DNA from 2 places in the Ferrovibrio sp. GW821-FHT12B10 genome. Region 1 is predicted to be linked to the other one. Evidence: predicted binding sites of a transcription regulator. Region 1 holds the regulator's gene; the other holds the start of a gene.
What was found. Region 1 encodes LexA, which represses DNA repair genes until DNA is damaged. Its sites were predicted from a motif close to ATGTTCTANTTTGGTTC; they were not measured.
Positions count from the first base shown of each region.

Region 2: a site for LexA is predicted at 2,318-2,334, ahead of AC1RRT_RS14380 (ImuA family protein). Genes of this name have one in related genera too.

Region 1 is NZ_JBXAQT010000001.1:3,355,379-3,359,799, reverse strand. Features, by position in the region: gene AC1RRT_RS16755 (methyl-accepting chemotaxis protein) at 1-1,492, opposite strand, end outside; gene lexA (transcriptional repressor LexA) at 1,813-2,565, shown strand; gene AC1RRT_RS16745 (ComEC/Rec2 family competence protein) at 2,669-4,421, opposite strand, start outside.
Region 2 is NZ_JBXAQT010000001.1:2,848,884-2,853,304, forward strand. Features, by position in the region: gene cysT (sulfate ABC transporter permease subunit CysT) at 1-751, shown strand, start outside; gene cysW (sulfate ABC transporter permease subunit CysW) at 753-1,598, shown strand; gene AC1RRT_RS14380 (ImuA family protein) at 1,604-2,290, opposite strand; gene putA (trifunctional transcriptional regulator/proline dehydrogenase/L-glutamate gamma-semialdehyde dehydrogenase) at 2,529-4,421, shown strand, end outside.

The DNA.
Region 1 (4,421 bases):
TGGCGTCATTGGCCAGCTGCTCGAAGGTGCCCTGATGGCCACCCGCGATGCGATGCGTCAGATCGCCTTCCGCCAGCGCGCCCAGCATGCTGCCCAGATCGCGCAGCGCCTTGTCGACGGTAGAAAGCAGTTCGTTCATGCCGGTGCCCAGGCGACGCATGACGCCCTGCAGGGCCTCGGCATCGATACGACGGCTCAGATCGCCAGCGGTCGCCGAGGACACGATCTGGCCGATCGCCTCTTCCAGCAGCTGCTCCTGCGCCTTGCGTTCGGCCTCGAAGGCCTCGCGGCCGGTCTCGACCTCGCGTTGCAGCCGCTCGTTTTCCTGGCCGTTGGTCTTCAGCACCTCGACGGCGCGCGCCATCTCGCCAATCTCGTCCGACCGCCCTGTTTCCTTCAGCTCGACCGACCAGTCGCGCTCAGCCAACCGGCGCGTCACTTCGGTCATGCGCACGATCGGCGCCGCGATCTGCGGCCCGGTGAACAGCAGGCCAATCAGCAACGCGCAGCCCAGGCCGATGGCGGTGATCACCACCAGCACGACCTGCGCCGTCGTCGCTTGGCCCTCGGCCGTGGCCGAGGCGGCATCGGCCGCCGCCGTGGCGGCCGCCACCAGTTCCTGCACCTTGGCGCTCAGCTGCGTCGCGGCGTCGCGCGACTGAGTCAGCGCCAGGCCCGCCGTATTCACGGTGCGGATTTCGCCGCGCCGGATCTGGAAGATGCTTTCCGAACCCTGGCCATAGCCCAGCAGCTTGGTCGTGGTGTTCTGGAGTTCGATCACATCGAAGCGCTTGCTGGCCCAGTCGAGTTCTTCGAGCGCACGGCTGTTCAGCTTGACGAATTCGGCAAACAGCTTGTCGAGCTCGGCATTATTCGGGGCCTGCGCGGCCACCGCCATCACGGCGACCAGCTGGTTCACCGCGTTACCGGCGGCGATCAGCGCATTGGCAGCATCGGCGGCTTCCGACTTCGCATTCGGCTGGCGCAGTTCATAGATCGCGCGGTCCAGCGCCGGCTGCATCAGCGCCTGGAAGGTGATGTTGTCCGCACTCATCCTGGATTGCACGTCTTCGCGCTGCTTGATGTAGCCCAGACGCGCATTCACCGAACGGTTGATCTGCGCCACCATGGTGTTGAGGACGTCGACCGAGCGGCCGATCTCGGTAATCCGCTCCGACTGGTCTTCCGGCGCGGCCGCCTTCACCGTCTCCACCGCCTGCTTCAGCTTTTCCTGCTTGGCCCTCAGCGAAGCCAATGCACTCTCCCGCTCGGCATCAGTATTCGCATTGGCCAGCACCGGCGCGCCGGCGGCCAGGTCGGCGCTGGTGCCCGACAACTCCAGCGCAGTGATCACGGCGGGCAGGTTGGTGCTGGTGATGCCCGCGTAACTGCTTTCGACGCGATTGAAGAACAGGCCGCCGATCGCGTTCGACAGCAAGGTCAACATGGCAAGTACGCCGATGGCGAGATTCAACTTCTGACGGATACCCATAACCCCTCCCCCGCAGACCCCGTTCTGGTGCCTGACTTTGCGGCCGTCTTCGGCCTTCTAGTTACAGACCATATTTCCCGTTGGGACCATCGCCGTAAAGGGTGAGAAAGAGCGGGTGCACTGCCTACGGATCACTCAACCTGTGGGAGGCCTTATTCGTTCCCACCCCTAGATGTAGGAGACAGCCTGTGGAAAAATACTTGACCCGAATACAGAACCTCATTAGAACATTTCGTGGGTTTCATGTTCGTTCTGGTCTGCCGCCGGCTGTCCCCACTGATCCGGCTGGTTGCCCGGGACCTTAATCGAGGAGGCTAACCATGCTGACCCGGAAACAGCACGACCTGCTGCTCTTTATTCACGACAAGCTGGAAAATTCCGGCGTATCCCCGTCCTTCGAGGAAATGAAGGAGGCCATGAAGCTGAAGTCCAAGTCCGGCATCCACCGTCTGGTGACCGGCCTGGAGGAACGCGGCTTCATCCGTCGCCTGGCCCACCGCGCCCGCGCCTTGGAAGTGCTGCGCCTGCCCGACTCGGCCGTGCCGGTCCGCGGCGGCGGCGTCGGCGCCACCGCGTCGGCCCGCAGCGCCGCCCCGCGCAACCGCCTGATGCCGCGCGCCATCGAAGGCGGCGCCGGCAACGGCCCGATGCCGGGCACGCCGGTCAACGTCAATCCCTACAACGCCCGCGACATCGTCACCCTGCCGCTCTATGGCCGGATCGCTGCCGGTACGCCGATCGAGGCGCTGCGCGATCTCAGCACGCAGATCGATGTGCCGATCGGCCTGCTGGGCAATGGCGAGCATTACGCGCTGGAAGTCGCCGGTGACTCGATGGTCGATGCCGGCATCATGGATGGCGACACCGTCATCATCCAGCGCAGCGACAATGCCGAAAACGGCACCGTGGTCGTCGCACTGGTCGACGATCAGGAAGTGACGCTGAAGCGCCTGCGCCGCAAGGGCAACTCGGTCGCGCTGGAAGCCGCCAACCCGGCCTACGAGACCCGCATCTTCGGCCCCGATCGGGTCAAGGTGCAGGGCCGCCTGGTCGGCCTGCTGCGCCGCTACTGAGGTTCAGCTCTTCAAATGCAAAACGGGGCGCTTCAGGCGCCCCGTTTTTATTGGCGAAGCCGCAGACGACGGATCGCAAGAGCGTCGTCATGACGACACCCTTTCACTCACCCCGCTCCGGCGCATGGCCCTTGGGCACCACCCAGGGCCGGCGGCCGCGTATCTGAGCCACCGTCTCAGCGCGGATGACCCGGCTTTCTTCATCCAGGAACAGGGCATGGGTGCCGCCGCGCCACAGGTCGTTGCGGTCGATCACGACTTTCGCGGCCGGGCAGCGGTAGCGGATCGGCATCTGGGTCGCGATCACCACATCGGCATGGCGGCAGTCTTCCGTGATCGCCTTGGGCTGACGCGGCAGAGCGACCAGAAAACCGGCATGGCGCCAGGAGCAGCCCTCGGGATCGCAACGCAAAGCCCCATCCGCACCGGATCGGCCCTCGGTGTCATTGCGCCGCAATGTTGGCCAGGGATAGAGCGGCGGTGCCCCCAGCCGTTCCCACCAGGTTTCGGCAGCAAAGCCGCGCGGCGGCGTTGATGTGAGGTAATAGCGGCTGTCTGCGGCGCGGGCCGCGATCAACCGGCCGTCACCGCTGACCAGCATGTCGGGCGGCGTGGTGGCCCAGGGCGACAGCGTGCCTATCATCAGCCCGAGAATGCCGAACCAGCGCCAGCGCTGCTGCCACAGGCAGAGCCACAACCCGCCGCAGGCGATCGCGGCCAGCCCCCAGAGCGGCATCGCCGGCACGACACCAACTGCATCGGGCCATCCGGCGACCCAGCGCGCCAGCAGGATCAGCAGATCGATGCACCAGACCATCGGCGTCAGCGCCAAGGCCTCGAGTCCGAACGGCATCAACAGGAAGGCCAGCACGATCAGCGGCATGATCAGGAAGTCGACCAGCGGCGCCGACAGCAGATTAGCGATCAGCGCGTAATCAGCCACGCGGTTGAAATGATAGGCGGCAAAGAAGGACGAGCCCAGACCGGCGACAAAACTCGCCGCCATGGTGCCGAGCAGCCAGAGCAGCGCGATCTGCACCGGACCGGCATTCTGTCGCCAGCGCGTCAGCTTCGGCGACAGGAATTCGAAGGCAGCCACCAGTGCTGTCACCGCTGCGAATGACATCTGGAACCCTGGGTCAAGCAGGCTGTCCGGCCAGAGCATCAGCAGCAGCAGTGCTGCCCAGGCAACAGCACGCAGTGTGATGGCGCGGCGGTCCAGCATGACGGCGATTAATGCCAGCGCGATCATCACCAGCGCGCGTAACGTGGGCAATGCCGCGCCCGATAGCAGGGTATAGGCGGCCGCACCCAGCAACGCCGCCACAGCCGCCCATTTCTTGATCTGATACTGCAACGCCAGCCGCGGACTGAGCGCCAGTATGGCACGCAGCAGGAAGAACAGCAGGCCGGCGACAAGTGTTAGATGCAAGCCCGAGATCGAGAGGATATGCGCAAGGCCGGAATCGCGGAACGCCGCATCGACATCGTCTGGGATCGGGCCGCGCACGCCGGTCATCAGCGCCGCGGCAATTGCGCCGCCCGCCCCTTCGGTCTGCGCTGCGATCCGCCGTGTCCAGTCCTGGCGTAGCGCACTCAGCGACAGCAACGCCGCATCGCGCCAGCCATCGGGCTCGGTCGCCGGCAGGGCTTCCGGCGTGCTGATCGCATAGCCGACCGCGCCGATCTGGCGGAACCAGGCATAACGCGCGAAGTCAAAGGCACCGGGCATGGCGGGTTCGGGCGGCGGCAGCAGCATGACGCGCAGGCGGATGCGGTCGCCCGGCCACAGCACGCCGCCATCGCGGTTGAGCGTGATGCGCACGCGCTGCGGCGTTTCCGGCTCACTCAAGCCG
Region 2 (4,421 bases), 510 kb from region 1:
GCTGCCGCTGGCCGCCCTCCTGCTCAAGTCGACCGAGATCGGTTTTGGCGGCTTTTGGCGTCTGATCACCAGCCCGCGCACCATGGCCTCGCTGGAGATCACCGTGGCGGCCGCCACGCTCGCCACGGTCTTCAATGCTTTCTACGGCCTGTTGATGGCCTGGATTCTGGTGCGTTATGATTTTCCCGGCAAACGCTTCATCGACGCGCTGATGGACCTGCCGTTCGCGCTGCCTACTGCCGTGGCCGGCATTGCGCTGACGGCGTTGTATTCCAAAAACGGCTGGTATGGCCAAGTGCTGGATGGCGCCGGCATTCAGGTCGTCTACACCATCACTGGTGTCGCCATCGCCATGGCCTTCACCAGCGCGCCCTTCGTGGTGCGCACGCTGCAGCCGGTGCTGGAGGATATCCAGCCCGATGTGGAAGAGGCTGCCTCCACGCTGGGTGCCTATCGCGGCACGATTTTCCGCAAGGTGATTTTTCCGGCGATCTTCCCGGCCTATCTCACCGGTTGCTCGCTGGCCTTTGCACGGTGCTTGGGCGAGTTCGGCGCCGTGATCTTCATCGCCGGAAACCTGCCGCTGAAGACCGAGATCGCCGCGCTGCTGATCTTCATCCGGCTCGAAGAGTTCGATTATCCGGCCGCCGCCGCCATTGCCGTGGTGCTGCTGGTTGCGGCCTTCGCCATTCTGCTGCTGACTAATGTCATCCAGACCTGGCAGACGCGCTACCGCCGGAAGGTGGTCTGACATGGTCGTCTCAGCCTATCAGCCGACCCAGAACGGACGCTGGCTACCGCGTCTGCTGATCGGCGCCGGCATGCTGCTGACCCTGCTGTTCATCCTGGTGCCGGTGGTCGTGATCTTCACCCAGGCCTTCTCCAAGGGGCTGGATACCTATATCGCCAATATCCTGCACCGTGAAACCTTGCAGGCGGTGCTGCTGACCGTGATCGTCACGGTGGCTGTCGTGCCGGTGAATATCCTGTTCGGCGTCGCTGCCGCCTGGGCGATCACCAAGTTCGAGTTCCGTGGCAAGAAGCTGCTGCTGACGGTGATCGAGATTCCCTTCTCGATCTCGCCGATCGTGGCCGGCGTGATCTACATTCTGCTCTATGGCGGACAGGGTCTGCTCGGCCCGCTGCTGGAGACCCTGGACCTGCGTATCATGTTCGCGTTGCCCGCGATTTTTCTGGTCACGCTGTTTGTCACCAGCCCTTTCGTGGCGCGCGAACTGATCCCGCTGATGCAGGCGCAGGGCACCGAGCAGGAAGAGGCGGCCGTGACGCTGGGCGCCAGCGGCTGGCAGACCTTCTGGCGCGTGACCCTGCCCAATATCCGCTGGGCGCTGCTTTACGGCACTGTGCTGTGCGCGGCGCGCGCCATCGGCGAGTTCGGTGCGGTTTCAGTGGTGTCGGGCAACGTGCGCGGCGAGACCAATACGCTGCCGCTGCAGGTCGAGCTGCTGTATCACGACTACAACGCGGCCGGCGCATTTGCTGCCGCCAGTACGCTGACGCTGATCGCCCTGATCGCGCTGGTGGTCAAGTCCGTGCTGGAGCGCCGGATACAGATCCGGCGCGGCATCGGTCACTGATTGGGTTATTCCGCCGCCGCGGCGAAGTCCTGCTGTGCCATGTCGGCCAGCATACGGAAGCTGTGGGTTTCCGGATTCCATTCCAGCAGCCACGAACCGCTGCGGCTATTGCCGCTGCGCTCCAGTGTGACCTGTAGCCAGGTGAGCTTGCCGTCGCTGCGCGCCGCATCAACGCGCCAGCGGGTGACGGCCGTTGCCGAGGGCTGGCGATCACGCCGCACCACGATGCCGACGCTGTTGCTGCGGGCGGCAGCCTGCTGCAGGCGCTGCATGTCGGCTTCATCCAGACTGTCGAACTCGCCGATCACGGCGCCGTAGCCCAGTTCGCGCAGGCTTTGGTCCATGGCCCAGAGGCGGTCGGCCGGACGATGCGTCCAGGCGATGGTGAGGCGGCGGTGATCCAGGCCCTGACGCGCCAGCGCCGGCGCCTTCAGCTGCTGGTCGGGCGTGATCCACAGCACCGGCTGCTGGCGCGGATTGCGGCTGGTGAGCGCCGCCAGGAAAACCGTGATGGCGCTGTAGTCGCCAGTCAGTTCATGCAGGCCGCCGCAGGCGAGGCCGTGACCCGGCAGGATGCGATCGATCTGCGTCACGCCGAACCGCATGTTGCCGCCCGGATTCAGGAAGGCGTTCTCGAAGGCCAGATGGGACAGGCGGTCACGCAGACGTTCAATGGTGGCAAGGCGGGTCATGTCGGGCCTCCGGATCAGAATGTTCTCATGTTCTAATCTTGATCCAGTTTGAGCGCAATATGTTCTTTTTAAATTCGCGAATTTTCTGAAATTCAGTACAAAAAACGAGAACATTTTATAAGAAAAAGCTGGAAAACCCAGTTTTTCGTTAAGGCGACCAATTGGGTTGCGCCTGAATGATTGACTTGGTTGCGCCTGGCGGGCAGCGTGGAAACGTATGTATTCAGGGAGAACGGCCGTGCCCGTGACGACCATTGGCGTGAAGATCGACGAAGACCTGCGGATGCGGTTGAAGCGCGCGGCCGATGGTATCGGGCGCTCGCCGCACTGGCTGATCAAGCAGGGCATTTTCTCCATCCTGGATCGGGTCGAGCGCGGCGATGCACTGGACGACCTGCTGGGCGGCGGCAAATCCACTATCGATCTGCTGGACGTGCCGGCCGATGCCGCGGCCCCGCCGTTTCTTGAATTCGCCCAGACGGTTCAGCCGCAGAGCGTGCTGCGTGCCAAGATCACGGCCGCCTATCGCCGGCCCGAGCCGGAATGCCTGCCGCTGCTGCTCGCCGAAGCCACGCTGCCCAAGCCGATGCTCGCTTCAGCGCAGCAGCTGGCACGTCGACTGGTGGAAACCCTGCGCGGCAAGAGTGAGGGCGGCGGCGTCGAAGCACTGATTCATGAGTATTCGCTGTCCAGCCAGGAAGGCGTGGCGCTGATGTGTCTGGCGGAAGCACTGCTGCGCATCCCTGACCGCGCCACCCGCGATGCGCTGATCCGCGACAAGATCGGCGTCGGTGACTGGGAAGCGCATCTGGGCCACAGCCCGTCGCTGTTCGTGAACGCCGCCACATGGGGGCTCCTGGTGACCGGACGGCTGGCGGCAACCAGCAGCGGCAAAGGCCTGTCGACGGCACTGACCAAGCTGATCGCCAAAGGCGGCGAGCCGCTGATCCGCAAAGGTGTCGATATCGCCATGCGCATGATGGGGGAGCAGTTCGTCACCGGTCAGACGATTGCCGAGGCGCTGGCCAACAGCCGAAAATTCGAGGCGCAGGGTTTCCGCTATTCCTACGACATGCTGGGTGAAGCGGCGGCCACGGCGGCCGATGCGCAACGGTATTACGCCGAATACGAACAGGCCATCCATGCCATCGGCCGGGCCGCGGCGCGCCGCGGCATCTATGAAGGGCCGGGTATCTCGGTGAAGCTGTCGGCGCTGCATCCACGCTATAACCGCGCCAACCTTGAGCGCGTGAAAGCCGAACTGCTGCCGCGCCTGAAGGCGCTGACCCTACTGGCACGGCATTACGACATCGGTCTCAATATCGACGCCGAAGAGGCCGACCGTCTGGAAATATCGCTCGATCTGCTGGAGGCGCTCTGCTTCGCCGCTGATCTTGCCGGCTGGAACGGCATCGGCTTTGTGGTGCAGGCCTACCAGAAACGCGCACCCTTCGTGATCGACTGGCTGATCGATCTGGGCCGGCGCAGTGGCCATCGCCTGATGGTGCGTCTGGTGAAGGGCGCCTACTGGGACAGCGAGATCAAACGTGCGCAGGTCGATGGCTTGGAAGGCTTCCCTGTCTATACGCGCAAGGTGCATACGGATGTGTCGTATCTGGCCTGCGCGCGCAAGCTTCTGGCGGTGCCGGACGCGATCTATCCGCAGTTCGCCACCCATAACGCCCAGACGCTGGCCACCATTCATGCGATGGCCGGTGCGAACTACTATGCCGGCCAGTACGAGTTTCAGTGCCTGCATGGCATGGGTGAGCCGCTGTATGAGGAGGTGGTCGGTCGCGAAAAGCTGAACCGGCCCTGCCGCATCTATGCTCCGGTTGGCACGCATGAGACGCTGTTGGCCTATCTGGTGCGGCGCCTGCTGGAGAACGGCGCGAACACCTCCTTTGTCAACCAGATCGCCAATGCCGAGATTGCCATCGATGACCTGATCGCCGATCCGGTCGATATGGCGAAGGCCATCGAGCCGCCGGGTTCGCCGCATCCAAAGATCGCGCTGCCGCGCGATATACTGGGTGCACGTCAGAACTCGGCCGGCATAGACCTGTCGAACGAGCAGCGTCTGGCTTCATTGTCGGCGGCCTTGCTCGCCGGCAATGACATGGTCTATCGC